Regions from separate parts of the Tepidimonas taiwanensis genome, predicted to be linked through region 1. Evidence: predicted binding sites of a transcription regulator. Region 1 holds the regulator's gene; each other region holds the start of a gene.

Evidence for each region. The regulator FNR, encoded in region 1, switches genes on or off when oxygen is low (the NO sensors DNR and NnrR bind a similar motif). The targets are predictions, from matches to a motif close to TTGATNNNNATCAA.
Region 2: a site for FNR is predicted at 4,716-4,729, ahead of LCC91_RS12595 (TraR/DksA family transcriptional regulator). Genes of this name have one in related genera too.
Region 3: a site for FNR is predicted at 2,744-2,757, ahead of LCC91_RS02390 (fatty acid desaturase). Genes of this name have one in related genera too.

The regions. Positions count from the first base shown of each region.
Region 1 covers NZ_CP083911.1:1,912,702-1,919,358, forward strand. The annotation lists gene LCC91_RS09025 (sulfite exporter TauE/SafE family protein) at 1-536, opposite strand, end outside; gene hemN (oxygen-independent coproporphyrinogen III oxidase) at 589-1,974, opposite strand; gene fnr (fumarate/nitrate reduction transcriptional regulator Fnr) at 2,204-2,926, shown strand; gene LCC91_RS09040 (hypothetical protein) at 2,978-3,307, opposite strand; gene LCC91_RS09045 (hypothetical protein) at 3,343-3,636, opposite strand; gene ccoG (cytochrome c oxidase accessory protein CcoG) at 3,707-5,122, opposite strand; gene ccoP (cytochrome-c oxidase, cbb3-type subunit III) at 5,222-6,127, opposite strand; gene LCC91_RS09060 (cbb3-type cytochrome oxidase subunit 3) at 6,147-6,284, opposite strand; gene ccoO (cytochrome-c oxidase, cbb3-type subunit II) at 6,297-6,657, opposite strand, start outside.
Region 2 covers NZ_CP083911.1:2,663,200-2,669,856, forward strand. The annotation lists gene LCC91_RS12570 (Dps family protein) at 1-299, shown strand, start outside; gene LCC91_RS12575 (cytochrome-c peroxidase) at 507-1,529, shown strand; gene LCC91_RS12580 (BTH_I0359 family protein) at 1,590-1,880, opposite strand; gene LCC91_RS12585 (DUF3108 domain-containing protein) at 2,034-2,924, opposite strand; gene LCC91_RS12590 (fumarylacetoacetate hydrolase family protein) at 3,284-4,243, shown strand; gene LCC91_RS12595 (TraR/DksA family transcriptional regulator) at 4,204-4,590, opposite strand; gene LCC91_RS12600 (PhaM family polyhydroxyalkanoate granule multifunctional regulatory protein) at 4,893-5,585, shown strand; gene LCC91_RS12605 (FIST signal transduction protein) at 5,582-6,657, shown strand, end outside.
Region 3 covers NZ_CP083911.1:508,652-515,308, reverse strand. The annotation lists gene LCC91_RS02395 (DEAD/DEAH box helicase) at 1-1,349, opposite strand, end outside; gene LCC91_RS02390 (fatty acid desaturase) at 1,541-2,650, opposite strand; gene rpsT (30S ribosomal protein S20) at 2,869-3,162, shown strand; gene LCC91_RS02380 (DUF3579 domain-containing protein) at 3,429-3,773, opposite strand; gene LCC91_RS02375 (aspartate aminotransferase family protein) at 3,976-5,181, shown strand; gene argF (ornithine carbamoyltransferase) at 5,178-6,125, shown strand; gene LCC91_RS02365 (YkgJ family cysteine cluster protein) at 6,147-6,491, shown strand; gene pap (polyphosphate:AMP phosphotransferase) at 6,612-6,657, opposite strand, start outside.

The DNA of each region.
Region 1 (6,657 bases):
GGCCCCGCGGCCAGCGACACCATCGTCCCGGCGGCAAACGCCGCCATGATCACGGCGCCGTCCAGCGCCGACGCCGACAGCGACGCCACCAGCAGCGCCGAATACAGCAGCCCGCACGGCATCAGCGCCCACCCGAGTCCGAGCGCCACTGGCGCCCGCGCGCCCAGCCGCGCCATCACCGGGCGGGCCCGCCGCCACACGGCCTGCGCCCAGCCGTCCAGAAACGCCGGCTGGCGCGCCTGCCACACCAGCGCCAGCCCGAGCAGCAGGGCGGCCACGTGCATCATCGTCCACACGGGCCGCAGCACGGCGGTCTGCTGCCCGAGCCAGCCCATCCCCTGCACCGTGCCCCCGGCCAGCGCCCCGAGCAGCGCATAGCCCGCCAGCCGGCTGAATTGCCACGTCCACAGCGCCTGGCGCGTGCGCGGCGCCGCCGCGCGGGCGATGCCCGCGCAGGCCGCCCCGCACATCGCCACGCAGTGCGGCCCCCCGACCAGCCCCATCAGCAGGGCCGAAACCGTCATCGACGCCAACATGCGCGCATCCTACCAGCGACACGGCGCCCGCGCCCCGCGGGCGAGCGGCCGTTCAGATGATCTTGGAAAACCGCGCCCGGTCCTGGTCGACCTGCAGGTAGCGGTCGAACACCATCGCGATCGCCCGCACCAGGTACCAGCCCGTCGGGGTGACCTCCAGGTGCGTATCGTCGATGCGCACCAGCCCCACCGCCTGCAGCGCGCGCAGCTCCTCCAGCTCGCGCGCGAAATAGCTGCGGAAATCGATCAGGTGGGCGAGGTTGATCGACTCGAAGTCCACCAGCCCCTGGCACATGATCGCCATGATCACGCTGCGGCGCAGCAGGTCGTCGCGTGTCAGCGCCAGCCCACGCACGATCGGTAACCGCCCCTGATTGAGCGCGTCGTAATACTCCTCCAGCGTCTTGGCGTTCTGGCTGTAGGTGGCGCCGATGCGGCCGATCGCCGACACCCCGAGCGCGATCAGGTCGCAGTCCGGCTGCGTGCTGTAACCCTGGAAATTGCGGTGCAGCCGCCCCTGCCGCTTGGCCACCGCCAAGGCATCGTTGGGCAGCGCAAAGTGATCCATCCCGATGTAGACGTACCCTGCCGCGCTCAGGTGGTCCAATGCCAGCGACAGCATCGCGAGCTTATCGGCCGGGCTGGGCAGCTCCGCCGCGATGATGCGCCGCTGCGCCTTGAAGCGCGCCGGCAGGTGCGCGTAGGCATAGACCGCGATGCGGTCCGGGCGCAGGCGCTCGACCTGCTCCAGCGTGTGGCGAAACGACTCCGGCGTCTGCTGCGGCAGGCCGTAAATGAGGTCGACGTTGATCGACTCGAACCCCAGCTCGCGCGCCGCGGCCACCAGCGCGAACACCTGCGCGGCCGGCTGCACCCGGTGCACGGTCTTTTGCACGGTGGGATCGAAATCCTGCACCCCGAAGCTCAGGCGGTTGAAGCCGAGCCTTTGCAAGTGGGCCAAACGTTCGGCGGTCACCGTGCGCGGATCGACCTCGATCGAGTATTCGCCCCCGGGCACGAGCTCGAAGTGGCGCCGGATCATCGCCATCAGGTCGGCCAGCTCGTCGTCGCTGAGAAACGTCGGCGTTCCGCCGCCCAGGTGCAACTGGCTGACGCGGTGTCCTCGCCCGACGTACCCGGTCTGTAGCTCCAGCTCGCGCGTGAGGTAGCGCAGATACTCCGCCGCGCGGCTGTGGTGCTTGGTCACCACCTTGTTGCACGCGCAGTAGTAGCACAGCGACTCACAAAACGGGATGTGCACGTACACCGACAGCGGCAGCGCCATCGACCCCGCGCGGCGCTGTTCGAGCGCCTGGATGTAGTCGCGCTCGGTGAACGCCTCGACGAACCGATCCGCCGTCGGATAGGACGTGTAGCGCGGTCCGGGGATGTCGAACCGGCGCAGCAGGGCTTCATCGATGACGTGTTTCACGGACAGAGACTCCAGTGAGGGTGGACTGTGCCGCAGGACGGCATCCGGCTCGTTGACGTGGGTCAAACGCCCTGCACATGCGACGCCCCCACCCGGCGACGGGGCATTCGGCCCCGACGGGCGGCGTGCCGCGGCCCCGGGTTGTTATCATCATTGAAAACACCGTATTTTGAGCCCCCCGAACCGGTCGGGTCCACTGGGCCGCGGCCCCCTCTTTCTCTGCGATCACACCCCGATGGACCTGCACAGCATCAAAGTCGCCTGTTCGAGCTGCAATCTGCGCGAGCTTTGCATTCCCGTGGGTCTCGGTGCGGAGGAGCTGGCCCAGCTCGAGCAGCTCATCCCGTTTCGCCGCCGGGTGCGGCGCGGCGGCACGCTGTTTTCCGCGGGGGATCCGTTCACCTCGCTGTACGCGGTGCGCTCCGGTTTTTTCAAGACCTGCATCACCACCGTCGACGGCCGCGACCAGGTCACGGGCTTCCAGATGGCCGGCGAAATCCTGGGGCTCGATGGCATCGTGCAGGACAAGCACTCCTGCTCCGCGGTGGCGTTGGAAGACGCCGAGGTGTGCGTGCTGCCGTTCGACAAGCTGGAACAGCTCTCGCGCGAGTTCAGCACGCTGCAGCATCACCTGCATCGCATCATGAGCCGTGAGATCGTGCGCGACCAGGGCGTGATGCTGCTGCTGGGCAGCATGCGTGCCGAGGAGCGTCTCGCGGCTTTCCTGCTCAACCTGGTGCAGCGCCTGCACGCGCGTGGGTTCTCCAAGACGGAGATGGTGCTGCGCATGACACGCGAGGAAATCGGCAGCTACCTCGGCATGAAGCTGGAGACCGTCAGCCGCACCTTCTCGCGCTTTCAGGAGGACGGCATCATCGAGGTCAAACAGCGCTACGTGCGCATCCTCGACGCCGATGCGCTGCAGCGCATCGTCAACCACGGCGACACGGACGCGTGAGGCTCACGGGGCCGCGTCAGCCCCACGCGGCGCGGCCGCGGCGCCGTCGCCTCAGGTGCAGCCGCCACAGCGTGGCGTGCCACCGTCGCCGACCGCCGCGACGTTGCGCGCACAGTCGGCGGGCCGCTGGTCGGGCGGTACCGGGCAGCGGTTGATTTCCCACGGCGACATCGACAGCAACGTCGTCAGCGCGCTGGACGCGCTGGTCAACGCCCAGAAGACGAAGAACGTGACCGTGTACACCGCCTGCCGCGACCAGCCGAGCCGCTCACCGGCCCATTGCAGCTCGGCGGGGTCCACGAACGCGAACACCACCATCTCCATCAGCGCCGCCATCAGAAAAGCGGGCCAGGCGATCCACAGTATCCGTTGGGCCAGCATCGTCACGTCTCCTCTCTCCCGGCCCCGGCGGGCCGTCAGTCTTTCTCGGGCAAAGTGGGCGAGACCGCATGGTTGCGCCCCTGGTTGGCGGGCAGCAGCGCCTTCTCCGCCGCCAGCCGCTCCTCGGCTGACAACCCATCGCTGGGCACCGCCACCCGCGCCGGCGCGGACTCGCGCGGCAGCACCGTGTCGGCGTTGCGCACCGCGATCGCGACCGTGATCAGCGACGCGATCACGACCACGAGCGGGCCACCGATCACCATCCACACGAACGGCTCACGGTACCACGGCCGCGACGCGGGCGATGGGGTGGGGGGTACAGCAGTCATCGTCGTCATAGTGTAAAGGCGGAAGGGAGAAACAGGGATGCGGGTGAACCCGGGTCACCCGCACGCGGCATCATCGCGGAATCAGGAACGTCGTCTTTTCGCGCACCTCGATGGCGCCATCGGCGGAGCGGAAGGTCATCACGATCGGGTGCGAACCCGGCTCCAGCCCCGGCGGCACCTGTACGCGCACCGGCACCGAGCGCACCTCGGTCGGCCGCAGGTGCACCGTCGGCTCGGAGGCGATCGTCACCCCCGGCAAACCGTCCACGGTGACCTGCAGCTCGCGCTCGGCTTCCGACGCGTTCATGAATTGAACACGGTAGACGTTTTCGATCCGGCCCATCTCGACCATGCGCGCCAGCGCCCCGCGGTCGCGGATCACATCGACCTTGAGCGGCACGCGCAGCCACAGGCTCACGCCCAGCGCGGTGACGATGGCCAGCAAAATCGCGCTGTAGACGAGCACCCGCGGCCGAAACGCGCGGCGGATCATCTGCGCGCGCGTCCAGCGGTTGGCCATGCCGTTTTGCGTCGAGTATTTGACCAGCCCCTTGGGGTAGCCCATCTTTTCCATCACCTCGTCACAGACGTCGGCGCAGGCCCCGCAGCCGATGCACTCGTACTGCAGACCGTTGCGGATGTCGATCCCTGTCGGACAGACCTGCACGCACAGCGTGCAGTCGATGCAGTCCCCAAGCCCCAGCGCCTTCGGATCGGCCGAGCGCTTGCGTGCCCCGCGCGGCTCGCCCCGCTCGGCGTCGTAGGTCACGATCATCGTGTCCTTGTCGAACATCGCGCTCTGGAAGCGCGCATACGGGCACATGTACTTGCACACCTGCTCACGCATGAAGCCCGCATTGCCGTAGGTCGCAAAACCGTAGAAGAAAATCCAGAACGTCTGCCACGGCCCCAGGTTCCACGCGATGAACGCGGCACCCAGCTCACGGATCGGCGTGAAGTAGCCGGCGAACGTGAAACCCGTCCACAGCCCGAACAGGATCCACGCCACGTGCTTGCCCCCTTTGCGGGCGAACTTGCGCAGGCTCCACGGCTCCTGGTCGAGCCGCATGCGCGCCGAGCGGTCGCCCTCGAAGAGCTTTTCCATCCACAGGTAGATCTCGGTGTAGACCGTCTGCGGACAGGCGTAGCCGCACCACAGCCGCCCCGCGATCGCCGTGAACAGGAACAGCGCCAGCGCCGACACCACGAGAATCCCGGTCAGGTAGATGAAATCCTGCGGGTACAGCACCAACCCGAAGATGTAAAAGCGCCGCGCCTCTAGGTCGAACAGCACCGCCTGGCGGTCGTTCCACGTCAGCCACGGCAGCCCGTAGAAGACGAGCTGCGTGAGCCACACGAACACCCAGCGCCAGCGCGCGAAGGTCCCGGTGACGGAGCGGGGGTAGATCTTCTTGCGCGCGGCGTAGAGCGATATCTCGACCTCGTCGTCCGACGGTACGGTGGTGGCTTTGCTGGCGGTGCTCATGTCAACCTCGGCAAACGAGAAGAAAAAACCGGTGGAAGTATCGTACCCCCACCGGTTTCGTTGGCGCTTGATTTAAGGCAAACGCGGTCGAACGCGGACTCAGTTCGGGTTCGAGAGCTTCCAGACGTAGGCGGTCAGCACGTGGATCTGTGCATCGGTCAGCAGCGCGTTCTGCGCCGGCATCACGTTGTTGAAGCCCTTTTCGATCGCGCGCACGATGGCTTCCTCGCCCCAGCCGTGCAGCCAGACTTGGTCGGTCAGGTTGGGCGCGCCGGTCGCGTGCATACCCTTGCCGTCCGCGCCGTGGCAGGCCGCGCAAGCGGCAAACTTCGCCGCGCCCTGCGTGGCGCGCACGCTGTCGTGCGGGCTGCCCGAGAGGCTCAGCACGTAGTGCGCGAGGTTGCGCACGTCCTCGGCGGTGCCGACGGCCGCGGCCATCGGCGGCATGATGCCTTGGCGCCCTTGCGCGATGGTTTGGTGGATATACGCCGGCTGCCCGTCGCCGCCCAGCCAGTCCGCATCCGTCAGGTTCGGGAAGCCCTTGCTGCCGCGGGCGTCCGAGCCGTGGCACTGCGCGCAGTAGTTCATGTACAGGCGCTCACCGACGGCCATCGCCTGCTGGTCCTTGGCGAGGTCCTTCGGGTCCATGCCCTGGAACTTCGCGTACAGCGGCTCCACCGCCGACAACGCCTTGGCGCGCTCGGCGGCCCACTGCCCGTGCGAGCTCCAGCCCAGCTGGCCCTGCACCTTGCCGAACATCGGGTACATCGCCCCGTAGACCAGGGCAAAGACCACGGTGATGATGAACAGGTACACCCACCAGCGCGGCAGGGGGTTGTTCATCTCGCGCAGGTCGCCGTCCCACACGTGGCCGGTGGTGTTGTCGGCCGCGGCCACGACCTTGGTCTTGCCGCTGGCCCACAGGAAGAAGGCGCACGCCAGGATGCTGATGAAGGTGATGCCGGCAACGTAGAGATGCCAGAAGTCGCTCGTGAAATCGCTCATGATGTTCTCCTGCCGGACCTCATTCGCTCTGGAAGGGCAGCCGGGCCGCTTCCTCGAAGCGTTGCTGGTTCTTCTTCGACCACGCCCAGACCCAGATACCAATGAAGGTGATGAAGCTGAGCACGGTCACGATGACGCGCCAATCGTTCACGTCCATGATCGGGGCTCCTCACTGGGTGGTGGTGGGGGCGGGCGACGGCTCGGCCGGCGCCGCGGCGGTCTGCGCGGGCTCCTTGGCGAGCTTGTCCCACGAACGGGCGGTGCCCAGCCCCTGCAGGTAGGCGATCAGCGCCTCCAGCTCGGTCTTGCCCTGGACCTCCTCGACCGCCTTGGCGATCTCCTCGTCGGTGTAGGGCACGCCCAGCTTGCGCAGCGCCTGCATCTTGGCCGGCAGCGACTCGGCGTCCACCGTGCGGCGCTCCAGCCACGGGTAGGCCGGCATGTTGGACTCCGGCACCAGATCGCGCGGGTTGATCAAGTGGATGCGGTGCCACTCGTCCGAATAGCGGCCGCCGACGCGAGCCAGGTCC
Region 2 (6,657 bases), 750 kb from region 1:
TGTGGAACGCGGTGGACCCGATTGCCGAGCGCATTCGGGCGCTGGGCCATGTCGCGCCAGGGTCGTACGCGGAGTTTGCGCGCCTGAGTGCCGTGCCGGATGCGCCGACCGAGCCTCCCAAGGCGCTGGAAATGGTGCGCATGCTCGTACAGGGCCACGAGACGGTGGCGCGCACGGCGCGCAGCCTCTTCCCGTTGGTGGACCAAGCGCACGACGAGCCGACCGCTGACTTGTTGACGCAGCGGCTGGCCGTGCACGAACAGACGGCGTGGATGCTGCGTAGCTTGCTGGAAGCCTGAGCGCGTGCACGATTTTGCGCGCTGTTGCAGCTGCCCCTGGGATTCTTCATAGGGGGCGGCTATTTTGATGATGCAGCGTGTCAATCAGGGATATCCCTGATCTTTGATGCGGGTCAAATTCTTCGGTGACCATGCGCCTAGCATGGTCTTTGCCGCGCGCCGGATGGGCACCGGCCTTGCGGTCAACATCGGAGAAAGGATCCCACCATGACAACGAGATCGATGCGTCGTATTCGCATGGCAGCCGTCGTGGCCGCACTCGCCGCGGGTGGTGCGGTTGCGGTGGCGCAGAGTGACTCTTTCGATCGCCTGTATGCCCCCATCCAGCCACCCAAACAGATCGACTTGGGCAAGGTCGAGCTGGGCAAAAAGCTCTACTTCGATCCTCGGCTGTCGAAGTCGGGCTTCATCTCGTGTAATTCGTGTCACAACCTGAGCATGGGCGGCACCGACAACATCAGCACCTCGATCGGGGATCGCTGGCAAAAGGGCCCCATCAACGCGCCGACCGTGCTCAACTCCAGCCTCAACCTCGCCCAGTTCTGGGACGGCCGAGCGGCCGACCTCAAGGAACAGGCGGGTGGGCCGATCGCCAATCCCGGGGAGATGGCATTTACGCACACGCTGGCCGTGGACGTGCTGCAATCGATCCCCGCGTATGCCCGGGAGTTCAAGCTCATCTACGGCAAGGACAAGATCGATATCGACATGGTCACCGATGCGATCGCGGAGTTCGAGAAAACGTTGGTCACGCCCAACTCGCGCTTCGACCAATACCTGCTGGGCAACAAGCAGGCGCTGACCAAGGACGAGCTGGCCGGCTACAAGCTCTTCAACGAGAGCGGCTGCGTGGCCTGCCACAACGGCCCGAACCTGGGCGGCAACTCTTTCCAAAAAATGGGCGTCGTGGCGCCCTACAAATCCGCTTCGCCGGGGGTGGAGGGACGCTCGGCCGTGACGGGCAAGGAGATCGACCGCTTTACCTTCAAAGTGCCGGCACTGCGCAACGTCGAGTTGACCTATCCGTACTTCCACGATGGGGCCGTGTGGTCGTTGTCCGAAGCGGTGGATGTGATGGGGCGTCTGCAGTTGGGTAAAAAATTCACGCCCGAGGAGAACGCCCAGCTCGTGGCGTTTCTCAAGACGCTGACGGGGGAGCAGCCGGTGTTCCAGCTCCCGATCCTGCCGCCTTCCACCGAAAAGACGCCGCGGCCCCGTCCGTTTGACTGACGACCAACGCCGGGCCGACAGGGGTGGCCGCCCAGCGCGCGGCCACCGCACTGCTCCTGCTCAGTGCACCACCAGCGGCATCTGCGCGAGCGAGGCGTAGCGTTCCAGCGTGTCCTCGACCTCTTCTTGGGTCGGCGTGTCGCGCTGCCACGACTCGATTTGCTGCTGGAACAGCTCGGCCCAGGAGCCGTCCAGGTACACCTCCTTGCCGGAGCGCTTGTCCACGATTTCGAAGCCGTGACGCGGCAGCACCGGACGGGGCGCATCGCCCTCGGCCGCGCTCGCCACCTCCTGGGCGTTGGCCAGGATGTGGACCACCGCGAAGCTGTCGGAGTTGTAGAGCATGTGCATGACCACACTATCCTCGAAACAGATTGTCCCTGCAAGTCGCGGGACGCTGGGTACGGGGGCACCCGACACGGACCGCTCGTCCCTGATATCGGTTCCCGGCGGGCGGATTTCAAGAGGGGGCGTCCATCCCAACACTGCGCGCGTAGTCGGCGCTCAGGAGGGCGGCACGGCGGGCCATTCGCGCAGGCGCTGGTCCACCCGGTCGCCGTTGGGCTGTTGCAGCACGATGCGCACCGGCAGACCGGGCAGGGCCGGGCTGTACCACAGGTCCACGTCCAGCGCGCGTTCGCTGGCGAGGCGGCGCACGTGCAACGCGTCCGTTTCGCCCGCAGGCAGTGTGATGCGCTCCCTGCCGACGGCCTCGAACGACCAGTGCTCGAGCCCGCCCAACCCCACCACGGGGATGCGCCAGCGCCGGCCCGCGCCTGCGCCGGCGTCGCCGAGCGCCACGACGGTACCCAGCTGCGCGAACACGCTGAGCCGGTCCTGCGCGCCGCGCGGGATCGCGTCGTACACGGTGCCATCGTCGCGCCGGGCGCTGCCGTGCGGCGCGTCCGCGGACCAGTCGAATTGCAGCACGCGCTCGCGCCGGGCGCGATCCTCGAAGCGCAGGGGCACGAGCCCGTCCGCCCGGAGCAGGCCCGTGCTGCGCTGCACGCGCTCACCGACCAGAAAGGCCCGCAGCGCCATTTCGAGCGTGTAGCCCTCCGCCGTGACATGCCACGTCAGCGTCGCTGCGGCGCGGTAGGACAGTCCCTTGGCCTCGCCTTGCACGTCGTAGGCGACGCGCAGGGGCCCAGTGATGGCCCAACGCGTCGCCGCTTCCGCGGTCGGCCCGCTGGCATCGCTGTCCGGCGCTGGCATGGCCTGCGCCAGCGTGGCGCGGGGCTCGTCGTTGCCAGCTTCCACGCCCGATGGCGTCTCGCTGCGGTCCTCGTGGGGGGGCGAGGGGGCGGGATCGGCGGTACCACGGGCGTCGGTGACGGGTAGGGGCGGGTCCGCCACCGCCATCGGGTCGTCGCCGCCCGCCGGCGAGACCGCCACGGCGGGGAGTGTCGCCGGGTGCTTCGCGCCGTCCGCGGGATGCGAGGGGGCCGACGGATTCGAGGGGGCCAAGGGCGCCGGTCGTCCCCGCGGGGTGGGGGTGACTCCTGGCGGCGGCACCGCGACCGCCCGCGCCGCGGGCGTCACGAGGTGGGCCTGGACAGGGGCGGGGATCGCCCGATCGGGGGCGATACTGCGGTCGCGTGCGCCCCAGAGCCAGCCGAGCGCAGCGGCGTGCAGCGCCAGGGCGACCCCGACGGAAGCCAGCAGGCGCGAGCGTTGCGGCAACTCACCGTCCATGCACGCGATACTAGCGGCTGTGGCTCAGACCCCCTCGTTGACTTCTTCCCTTTGCACCCATGAAGCTCGCCACCTACCGTGACGGCAGCCGCGATGGCCAGCTCGTCGTCGTCTCGCGCGACGGAACCCTGGCCCACTACGCCACCGGCATCGCCGACACCCTGCAGCAGGCGCTGGACGACTGGAATTTCGTCGCGCCGCAGCTGCAGGACTTGGCGCTGACGCTGGAGCACGGCAAGGCGCGGCACGCCTTTGCCTTCGACCCGGGACAGTGCGCCGCGCCGCTGCCCCGCGCTTGGGGGTGGCTGGCGCCCGCGGAGGATGGCGGTGTCTTGCAGCCGTGGCGCAGCGACGCGCTGTGGGGGCCGACGCGCGGGCTGCCGGCGGTGGCCGGTGTCGCCGACATTGGCGCGACGGTCGGGGTGGTGTGCGGGGATGTGGCGTCCGATGTCGAGGCGGCCGCCGCGCTCGAGGGGGTGCGCCTGCTGGTGCTGGCCTGCCACTGGTGGCTCGGCGGGGAGGGCAAAGAGGCCCCGGCGCAGCCGTGGGGCATCGCCGTTGCCCCGTGTGCCGTCACGCCCGACGAACTGGGGGCTGCGTGGGCGGGCGGCCGGCTCGACGCCAGCGTGACCACGTCGATCAACGGGCGCAAGCTCGGCATCGCCGACGGCGGGGCGCAGGCGCGCGACTTCGGCGCGCTCATCGCCGCCGCCGCGCGCGGGCGCGGAATCGCGGCCGGCGTCGTCGTGGCTGGCGGCACGCTGCCCACGCCGGAAATCCCGGGCGACCCGTCCGGGTCGCCCGTCTGGCCGCGCGGTTACGCGACGATCGCCGCGCGGCGCGCAGCGGAGCGGCGAACGCTGGGCGCCGCGCGCACGCCCTGGCTCGTGCCGGGCGATAGGGTGCAGGTCGAGGCGCGGCTGCCGGATGGCAGCACCCCGTTCGGGGTGATCGACGTGACGTGGCCGCCGGCCCCCGCTCACAGCGAGGGCGTGGCGGTCGGGTGGGCGCGCTCGTAGCGCGTCTGGCAGTCGATGCAGCGCAGCGTCGTCGGCGACGCGTGCAGCCGCGCCGTGGGGATCTCGACGCCGCAGTCCACGCACAGGCCGTAGCGGCCGTCGGCGATGCGCTGCAGGGCGTCGTCGATGGCCCGCAGGGCGGCCGTTTCGCGCTCGTCCAGCGCCTGCGCCAGGTCGCGCTCGCCGTCCACCTGGGCCCAGTCGCCGCTTTGCACCTCGTGCGGGTCGAGCGCCGCTTCGGCGCGCCCCACCTTGCCGCCGCGTTGCGCCCGGATCTGGGCGATCAGCTCGGCGCGCATCTGCTGCAGTTGTTGGGCGAAGGTGTCGGAAATGGGGGCGTTGCTCATCGTAATCCTGTCTGCCGAACGTCGCGGGGGCTTGCCGCATCAGGCGGGGATGCGACCCCGTTGAACAGATTGTGGCGCGAAAGCCCGCCGTGGCCAAGCGCCGCGGCCAGGCGTTCGGGCTTGCCTTGACCTGGGTCAAGCGGCAGCGGGGTTGGCGCGATCCCCCGCGGAGCCGTGTCGGGCGCGTTCGCCCGAGGTTGTTGCCCGCCTAAGAACATGGCGCGCGGCCGCCGTCTGTGGCATGCTTACCGCACCGTCTCCGTGACAACGTCATCCCCGAACCCTTCCCGCCCGGATTTCACATGACCCCACCCGATTTCAGCGCCGTGCAGGCGGCCTTCGCCCCTTACGCCCGCTACGTGCCGGGGTTTGCCTTCCTTCAGGGGTTGGCGGGGGGCGCGGCCGCGCCCGCCGGGCAGGCACCGGCGATGGCGCAGTGGGTGGCCCCCGTCTTCGACCCGGACGAGCTGGAGCGCCGCATCCGCGACCTGCGCGCGGTGCATTTCTGGCTGGAGCAAAACGCTCGCGCCGTGCAGGCCACGATCCAGGCGCTGGAGGTGCAGCGCATGACGCTGGCGACGCTCAAGGGGCTCAACGTCAGCTTGGGCGAGGTCGCGCAGGCGTGGGCACCGGGGGCGGCAGGCGGCTCGCCCCGGGCCGATGCGGTGTCGGGGGAGGCGCCGGCCTCTGGCGCCGACCCGGCGCCGCAAGCCCCGTCGGGCGGTGACGCCGCGGCGCCCGCGGTGGATCCGATGCGCTGGTGGCAGGCGCTGACCGAGCAGTTTCAGGGCATCGCCCAGCGCACGCTGCAGGAGATGACGCAACAGGCCGCGGCGGCGATGGCGCCGGTGCCGCCCGCCCCTGCGCCGACTGCCACCGCCGCGTCGGGCGAGGCACCGGCGCGCACCGGGCGCAAGACGCCGGCACGCCGGGCGGCACCCGCACCGGGCGCGTCAGCGCCCGCCCCGGCGGCCGCACGGAGATCGCGCCGGTGAAGCGCTTCGTCTGCGCCCACGCGACCCACCCGCAATGGCCGGAGGCAGTGCGCCGGGTGCTGGCGCAGCTGCGCGCGCAGCGCCGGGCGGGCGCGCCGACGCAGGCACCGGAGGCCGGCGGGGCGGTGGCCGACGGGGGCGCAGCGGTCACGCCGCTGGCGCTGCTGTACGTGACGGACCACCACGCCGACGCACTCCCCGAGATCCTGGACCAGTTGGCCGACGCCTTGCCCCAAGTCACCGACTGGGTGGGCGCCGTGACGGTGGGCATTTGCGCCAGCGGCACCGAGTTCATCGACGAACCCGGCATCGCGGTGATGCTGTGCGACCTCGCGCCCGGGCGCTACCGCGTTTTCAGCGGTGTGGCGCCGCTGGCCGCGACGCAGGGCACGGACGGATTCGTGCCCCAGACGGCGCTCGTGCACGCCGACCCGGCGACCCCGGACCTGACGGAGCTGGTGCAGGAGCTGGCGGAGCGCACGCTGTCGCACTACCTCTTCGGTGGACTGGTGGCCAGCCGCGCGGGGTCGCTGCAGATCGCCCGCTCCAGCCGCGGCGGGATCGGGGGGCACGGCCGCGAAGCGGCCAGTGGCTGGTTCCGCGGCGGCTTCAGCGGCGTGGCGTTCGGCCCGGACGTGGGCATCGTGTCGCGCGTTACGCAGGGCGTGCGCCCGGTGGCGCCCGCGCGGCGCGTGACGGCTGCCACGGGGCAGCGGGTGGAGGTGCTCGACGGCATGCCGGCGCTGGATGTGCTGCTCGGCGATCTGGGGCTGTCGCTGCAGGACCTGCCGGCGGTCGTCGCGCGCTTGCGCGAAACGCTGGTGGGTTTGCAGCGCCCTGCCACGGCCGATCCGGCGCGTGCCACCCCCCGCGTCGGGCGGGTGCCGCTGCGGCTGGGGGATGACGTGCTGGTGCGGCATCTGGTGGGGTTGGACCCGGGGCGGCGGGCCTTCATCGTGGCCGACGAGGTGCCGCCGGGGACGGTGCTGACCCCCTGTGAGCGCCACCGGGAGGCGGCCCGCGCCGATCTGGTGCGCATCTGCGCCGAAATCCGCGACGAGCTCGCCGGTGA
Region 3 (6,657 bases), 1.4 Mb from region 1:
GCGGGCTCGTACGGCTGATCGAGCAGCGGATCGGCCGGCGCGCCCGCCGTTCGCCCCCCGCTGCGACCCCGGGCGGTGCGCCCTTCGCCCGCCCGTGCGGCGGCACGGGCTTCGGCGGCCGGCGCGGCGTTAGCATCCGCCTCGGCGACACGCCGTGAACGCGCGCCGTCCTCCCGCTCCGCGCCGCGGACGCGCGGCCGCCGTTCGTCCTCGATCTCCAGCGGCTCCACCTCCGCGCGGCGGCCGATGAGTTTTTCAATCTCGGCCAGCGCCTTCGCGTCGCGGCCGCTAACGAACGAAATCGCCAGCCCCGACGCGCCGGCGCGCCCCGTGCGGCCGATGCGGTGCACGTAGTCCTCGGCGTTGAACGGGATGTCCACGTTGAACACCGCCGGCACGTCCTTGATGTCGAGCCCGCGCGCCGCGACGTCGGTGCACACCAGCAGGTCCACCTGTCCCTGCTTGAAGGCGTCGAGCGCCTTGAGCCGCTCGTCCTGGCTCTTGTCGCCGTGCAGCGCCGCGACGCGAAAACCGTCGCGCTCCAGCGCCCGCGCCAGCCGCGCACAGCCCAGCTTGCTGTTGACGAAGACGAAGGCCTGCTTGACCTGCTGGTCGCGCACGAGCTGCTTGAGCGCCTGACGCTTGTCGTCTTCCTCGACGCGGAAAAAGCGCTGCTCCACGGTCGACGCCGTGGTGTTGGCGCGCGCGACTTCGATGACGACCGGGTCTTGCAGGTAGCTGGCCGCCAGCCGCTTGATCTCCGGCGAGAACGTCGCGGAAAACAGCAGCGTCGTGCGCTGCTTCGGCAGGTACGACAGGATGCGCTGCAGGTCCGGCAAAAAGCCGATGTCGAGCATGCGGTCCGCCTCGTCGAGCACGACGTACTCGACCTGATTCAGCACGGCGGACTTGGCTTCGATGTGGTCGAGCAGCCGCCCGGGCGTGGCCACCAGCACCTCGACCCCCTTGCGCAGCTCCTCGACCTGCGGCTTCATGTCCATGCCGCCGAACACCACCGCGCTGCGCAGCGGCGTGTACTTCGCGTACAGCTTGATCTGCTGCGCGACCTGATCGGCGAGTTCGCGCGTCGGCAGCAGCACCAACGCCCGCACCGGGTGCCGCGCGGGCGAGGTCGAGGTGTTGGCGTGACGCAACAGCCGCTGCAGCAGCGGCAGTGAGAATGCCGCCGTCTTGCCGGTGCCCGTCTGCGCCGCGCCCATCACGTCGCGGCCCTGCAGCACCACCGGAATCGCCTGCGCCTGGATCGGCGTGAGCGTCGTATACCCCATCTCGGCCACCGCCCGCAGCAGCGGCTCGGCGAGGTTCAATTCGGAAAAAGTCTGTGCCATTGGGGGCGTATTGTCGCACCGCAGCACCGGGCACGCCAGCAGCGATAGCGAATAGGGCCCCGCGGGCCCTATTCGCGCCCGTCTGTGTGCGTGTCCGTGCGCTGATCGGGCCGACTGCGACGCCGTGCCGTACGGCCTGACGCCCTCACGCGCGCGCCGGTGCCCGGGTGCCTTCGGCTACTGCCGCGCGCTCAGGCGTACGACGGCGCCGGGTCGCTCGTCGGCCGGCCCTGGAAGTCCGTCCAGCAGCGGCGTGTGAAGTCGTACAGCTTGCAGCGGCGCGCCGTGTCGAAATACCAGCGCCAGCTGAAGCGCTGGATGATGATGCGGCCGGGCAGCATCTCCTCCAGCTTCTTTTGCGCCTGCTTGAGCTTGTACAGCGGCACGCTCATGTCCACGTGGTGCGCGGTGTGCTCCATGATGTGGTGCATCAGCGCGCCGATCTTGAACGGGAACTCCAGGTGCACGGTGGTGGAAACGAACGGTGCCGCCTTGGCCCAGGCGATCTTGTCGTCGTGCCATTGCACCGCCGGGTGCGTGTGGTGCACGTAGACGACGAAACCGATCATCGCGTTCCAGAACACGAACGGCACGACGAAGCCCATCACGACCTGCAGCCACACCGATTGGCCGGTCGCCAGCGCCGCCGCGACCATGCCACCGATCCACAGCAGCGCGACCGCGAGGACGAACACGCCATCCCACACGAACTCCGGCCGGCGCGTGCCCATGTAGGTCTTGCGCGGGAAGAACATGCGCAGCCACCACATCTCGATGAAGTAGTACAGCGCGGGGCCCCAGCCGCTGCGGTAGATGCGCTCGAGCAGCCGGCGGCCGGGCGAGAGCGCATCGAACTCGGCCTTGGTCAGCGGCGCCCAAACGAAATCCACCCCCTTGAGGTTGGTGTACCCATGGTGCACGACGTTGTGACCGACCTCCCACAGGCTGTAGGGCGTCAGTGACGGGATCATCGCAATGCGGCCCAGCACCTTGTTGAGCCCGCGGTGCGGCGTGTAGCTCTGGTGGCAGGCGTCGTGGCCGATGATGAACAGGCGCCCGATCGTGAAGCCCGCGGCCAGCCCGCACAGCAGCTTGGCCCACCATGCCTCGAACACGACCGTACCGGCGATCAGGGCGGCAAAGATCGCCCAGTCGAGCACCAACAGGGCGATCGCGATCGCGGTGCGCCGCTCGGCCAGCGGCGTGATCCAGCCGCGGATCACCTTGCGGTGCGGCAGGGGCTGCCCGGGCGGGATGGGTTGGGCGGTCTCGGGGGACGAGAGGGTTTCGTTGGCGGACATAGAACAAGACGACGGACGGACTCGAACCTCGGCGGCCACCCGGATGGGCCCCAGCCGCCGGCCGCAAGTATGCCCGATGCGGCTTACCCTGGCTTGACACAAGTCAAGCGAAGGCTGGCGCTCGCGTGCCGCTCTTGTGCCACCCGCAAAGCGGCGAGGCGTTTATAATGGCCGACTTTGCTGGCATCATCCCCCAACGTTGACAGGAACACAGACCCATGGCAACCAAATCGAAAAAATCGCCGCGTCTGGCGTCGGGCCGCAAGCGCGCCCGCCAGGACGCCAAGCTGAACGCCCACAACAGCTCGCTGCGTTCGCGCTACCGCACCGCCATCAAGAAGGTGGAAAAGGCCGTCGCCGCCGGTGACAAGGCCCAGGCCACCGCGCTCTTTGCCCAGATGCAGTCGATCGTCGATTCGATCGCGGACAAGGGCATTTTCCACAAGAACAAGGCCGCCCGCGACAAGAGCCGCCTGTCGGCCAAGGTCAAGGCCCTGGCCGCTGCCGCCTGACGCTTCAGGCACCGCCCGGACGCCCCCGATCCGCCGTCGAGCGGCGTCCGCCTTGGAACGGGTGCGCTGCCAGCAAACCCCACACGAGCCGCCGGTGCGCCAGCCCGGCGGCTTTTTCGTTGCAGCCTTCTGATCCGCCGTTGCCGTCGCGTATTGGCGGCCAGGGATCGGACCAGCCGATGCGACACCTGAACCCCGACGACGGCTCGACTTTGCGTAAGCCCGCGTGCCGCGACGCCCGTTTCGACGCCGAAAACGCGCGCAGCTCAGCCCCGCACCGTCGAGGACGGAGCGCCGCCCGGCCCGTCCGGCAACAGACACGCCTCGGTGACGACGAGGTCGTTGTCGCGCGCAAAGCCCATCACGAAATCCCACGCCCGCTCGTCGTAGTCCTTGAGCGCGCGGTCGACGACCACGCACTTGACGCCGTTGACGACGGTGGGGATGACCCACGGCGAATAGCGCAGATGACCACCCGGCCCCTGCACCGCCTGGGGGTGAAACGGACTCATCACGCCCGCCAGGCGTTCGGCCCAGTCACTGGGGCGAAACGTGCGGCCACTGCGCGTGACCCCCTGGATGAAGACTTGCTGGGCGTTGGGCGTGACCATCGCGCGTAGGGCCGCGCCACCGGTGGGCGGCACGGCGACGATAGAGAAGTGGGCGAGCACCCACGGAACACGGGTCGGGCACCCCGGGGATCGCCCGGGTACCATTGAGTATTATATCTTATATAAGACCTGCAATGGCACGCCCCGCCACCCCGTGCCCCTAGAATCGCGTTTTTCCGTCACCCTCCTGGCCGTTTAGACCATGCATGCCGCCACCCCGCCGACCGAGCCCCACGTGATGACCACTTACGGCCGCGTGCCGATCATGCTCACGCACGGTCGGGGCTGCCGCGTGTGGGACGCGGACGGCCGCGAGTATCTCGATGCGCTCGCCGGCATCGCCGTCAACACGCTGGGCCACGCACACCCACGCCTCGTCAAGGCGCTGCAGGAACAGGTCGCGCAGCTGATCCATGTCAGCAACTACTACCACCACCCCTGGACCGAACCGCTGGCCGCCGCGCTGTGCGAACGCTCGGGCCTCGAGAAGGTGTTTTTCTGCTCCAGCGGACTAGAGGCCAACGAGGCGGCGATCAAGCTCGCGCGCAAGTTCGGTCACGACAAGGGCATCGCGCGGCCGCAGATCGTCGTCTACGAAAAGGCCTTCCACGGGCGATCGCTGGCGACGCTGTCGGCCACCGGAAATCCGAAGGTCCAGGCCGGCTTCGAGCCGCTGGTCGAGGGGTTCATTCGCGTGCCGATCAACGACCTCGACGCGCTGCGCGCCGCCACCGTCGGCAACCCCGACGTGGTGGCCGTATTCTTCGAAGCCATCCAGGGCGAAGGCGGCGTCAATCCCCTGTCGCCCGAGTACATCGCCGGCGTGCGCGCGCTGTGCGACGAACACGACTGGCTGCTGATGATCGACGAGGTGCAGTGCGGCATGGGCCGCACCGGCAAGTGGTTCGCGCACCAGTGGGCGGGCGTCAAACCCGACGTGATGCCGCTGGCCAAGGGCCTGGGCTCGGGCGTGCCGGTGGGGGCGGTGGTGGCCGGCCCGCGCGCGGCGTCGATCTTCCAGCCCGGCAACCACGGCACCACCTTCGGCGGCAACCCGCTCGCGATGCGCGCGGGGCTGGAGACCATCCGCATCATGGAAGACGAGGGGCTGCTCGACAACGCGGCCACCGTCGGCACCTACCTGCACACGCAGCTGTGGGCCGAGCTGCACGGGCTGCCTGGCGTGCGCGAGGTGCGCGGCAAGGGCCTGATGATCGGCATCGAGCTGGACCGCCCGTGCGGCGTCCTGGTCAACCGCTGCGCGCAAGCCGGGCTGCTGCTGTCGGTGACGGCCGAGCGCGTCATCCGCCTCGTGCCGCCGCTGATCCTGACGCGCGCCGAGGCCGACGAGATCGTCGCCAAGCTGGTGCCGCAAGTGCGCGCCTTCCTGAACGAGACCGACGCATGAAACATTACCTGCAATTCAAGGACCTGACCGCCGACGAGTACGCCTACCTGTTCGAGCGGGCCGACTTCATCAAGCGCAAGTTCAAGGCGGTCGAGAAATACCAGCCCTTTGCCGACCCGGACCGCACGCTGGCGATGATCTTCGAGAAAGCCAGCACACGCACACGCGTCAGCTTCGAGGCCGGCATGTACCAGATGGGCGGCTCGGTCGTGCACCTGACCACCGGCGACAGCCAGCTCGGCCGCAGCGAGCCGATCGAGGACACCGCGCGCGTCATCAGCCGCATGGTGGACCTGGTGATGATCCGCACCTTCGAGCAGAGCAAGATCGAGCGCTTTGCGGCGCACTCGCGCGTGCCGGTCATCAACGGCCTGACCAACGAGTTCCACCCCTGCCAGATCCTGGCGGACCTGTTCACCTTTCTCGAGTACCGAGGCCGCCGCGCCGACGGTACGCTCGACCCGCAGGCGCTGCGCGGCATCACGGTGGCGTGGGTCGGCGACGGCAACAACATGGCCAACACGTGGCTGCAGGCGGCGCAGATCCTGGGCTTTCGCGTGCACATCAGCACGCCGCGTGGCTACGAGGTCGACCCCGCCGTCGCCGGGGTGCCGCGCGGGGACTTCTGGCGGGTGTTCGACGACCCGATGGAGGCCTGCCGCGGGGCCGATCTCGTCACGACCGACGTCTGGACCAGCATGGGGTACGAGGCGGAAAACGAGGCGCGCAAAAAAGCCTTCGCCGCCTGGTGCGTCACACCGGCGATGATGGCCGTGGCCAAGCCGCAGGCGCTGTTCATGCACTGCCTGCCCGCCCACCGCGGCGAGGAGGTCGCCGCCGAGGTCATCGACGGCCCGCAGTCCGTCGTCTGGGACGAGGCGGAAAACCGCATGCACGTGCAAAAAGCCCTGATGGAGTACCTGCTGCTGGGTCGCGTGGCCTGATCGCTCCCCTCCCCTGCCGGTATGAACGTCTGCCAGCGCTGCGGCGCTTGCTGCGCCCATTTCCGCGTGGACTTCTCCATCTATGAAACCGTCGGCAGCGGCGGCACGGTGCCCGACGGCCTCGTGGTCGAGGTCGCCGGCGCCACCGTGCGCATGCGCGGCACCGACCACTGGCCGCCGCGCTGCGCGGCGCTGACCGGCACCGTCGGCGAGCGCGTCGCCTGCGGTATCTACGAGTGGCGACCCTCGCCGTGCCGCGAGTTCGAGGCGGGCAGCGACGCCTGCCAGCGCGCCCGCGCGCGCCACGGCCTGCCGCCGCTCACGGCCGATGACGGGGCACCGGCCACCGTCGCCACGGGGCGGTGAGCTGGGCCAACGGCACCCCTCCCCGGGCCGTGCTGGACCTCGCGCCGCACCCCACGGCAACGTCGGGGCTGGGAAGGGCAGAGCGCGCGCCACCGCCCGCCCCCCAAGAGGGCCGACCCCTCAATCGCGCGGCCGGCGCGGCGTGTCCAGGGCGCGCTCGATCTCG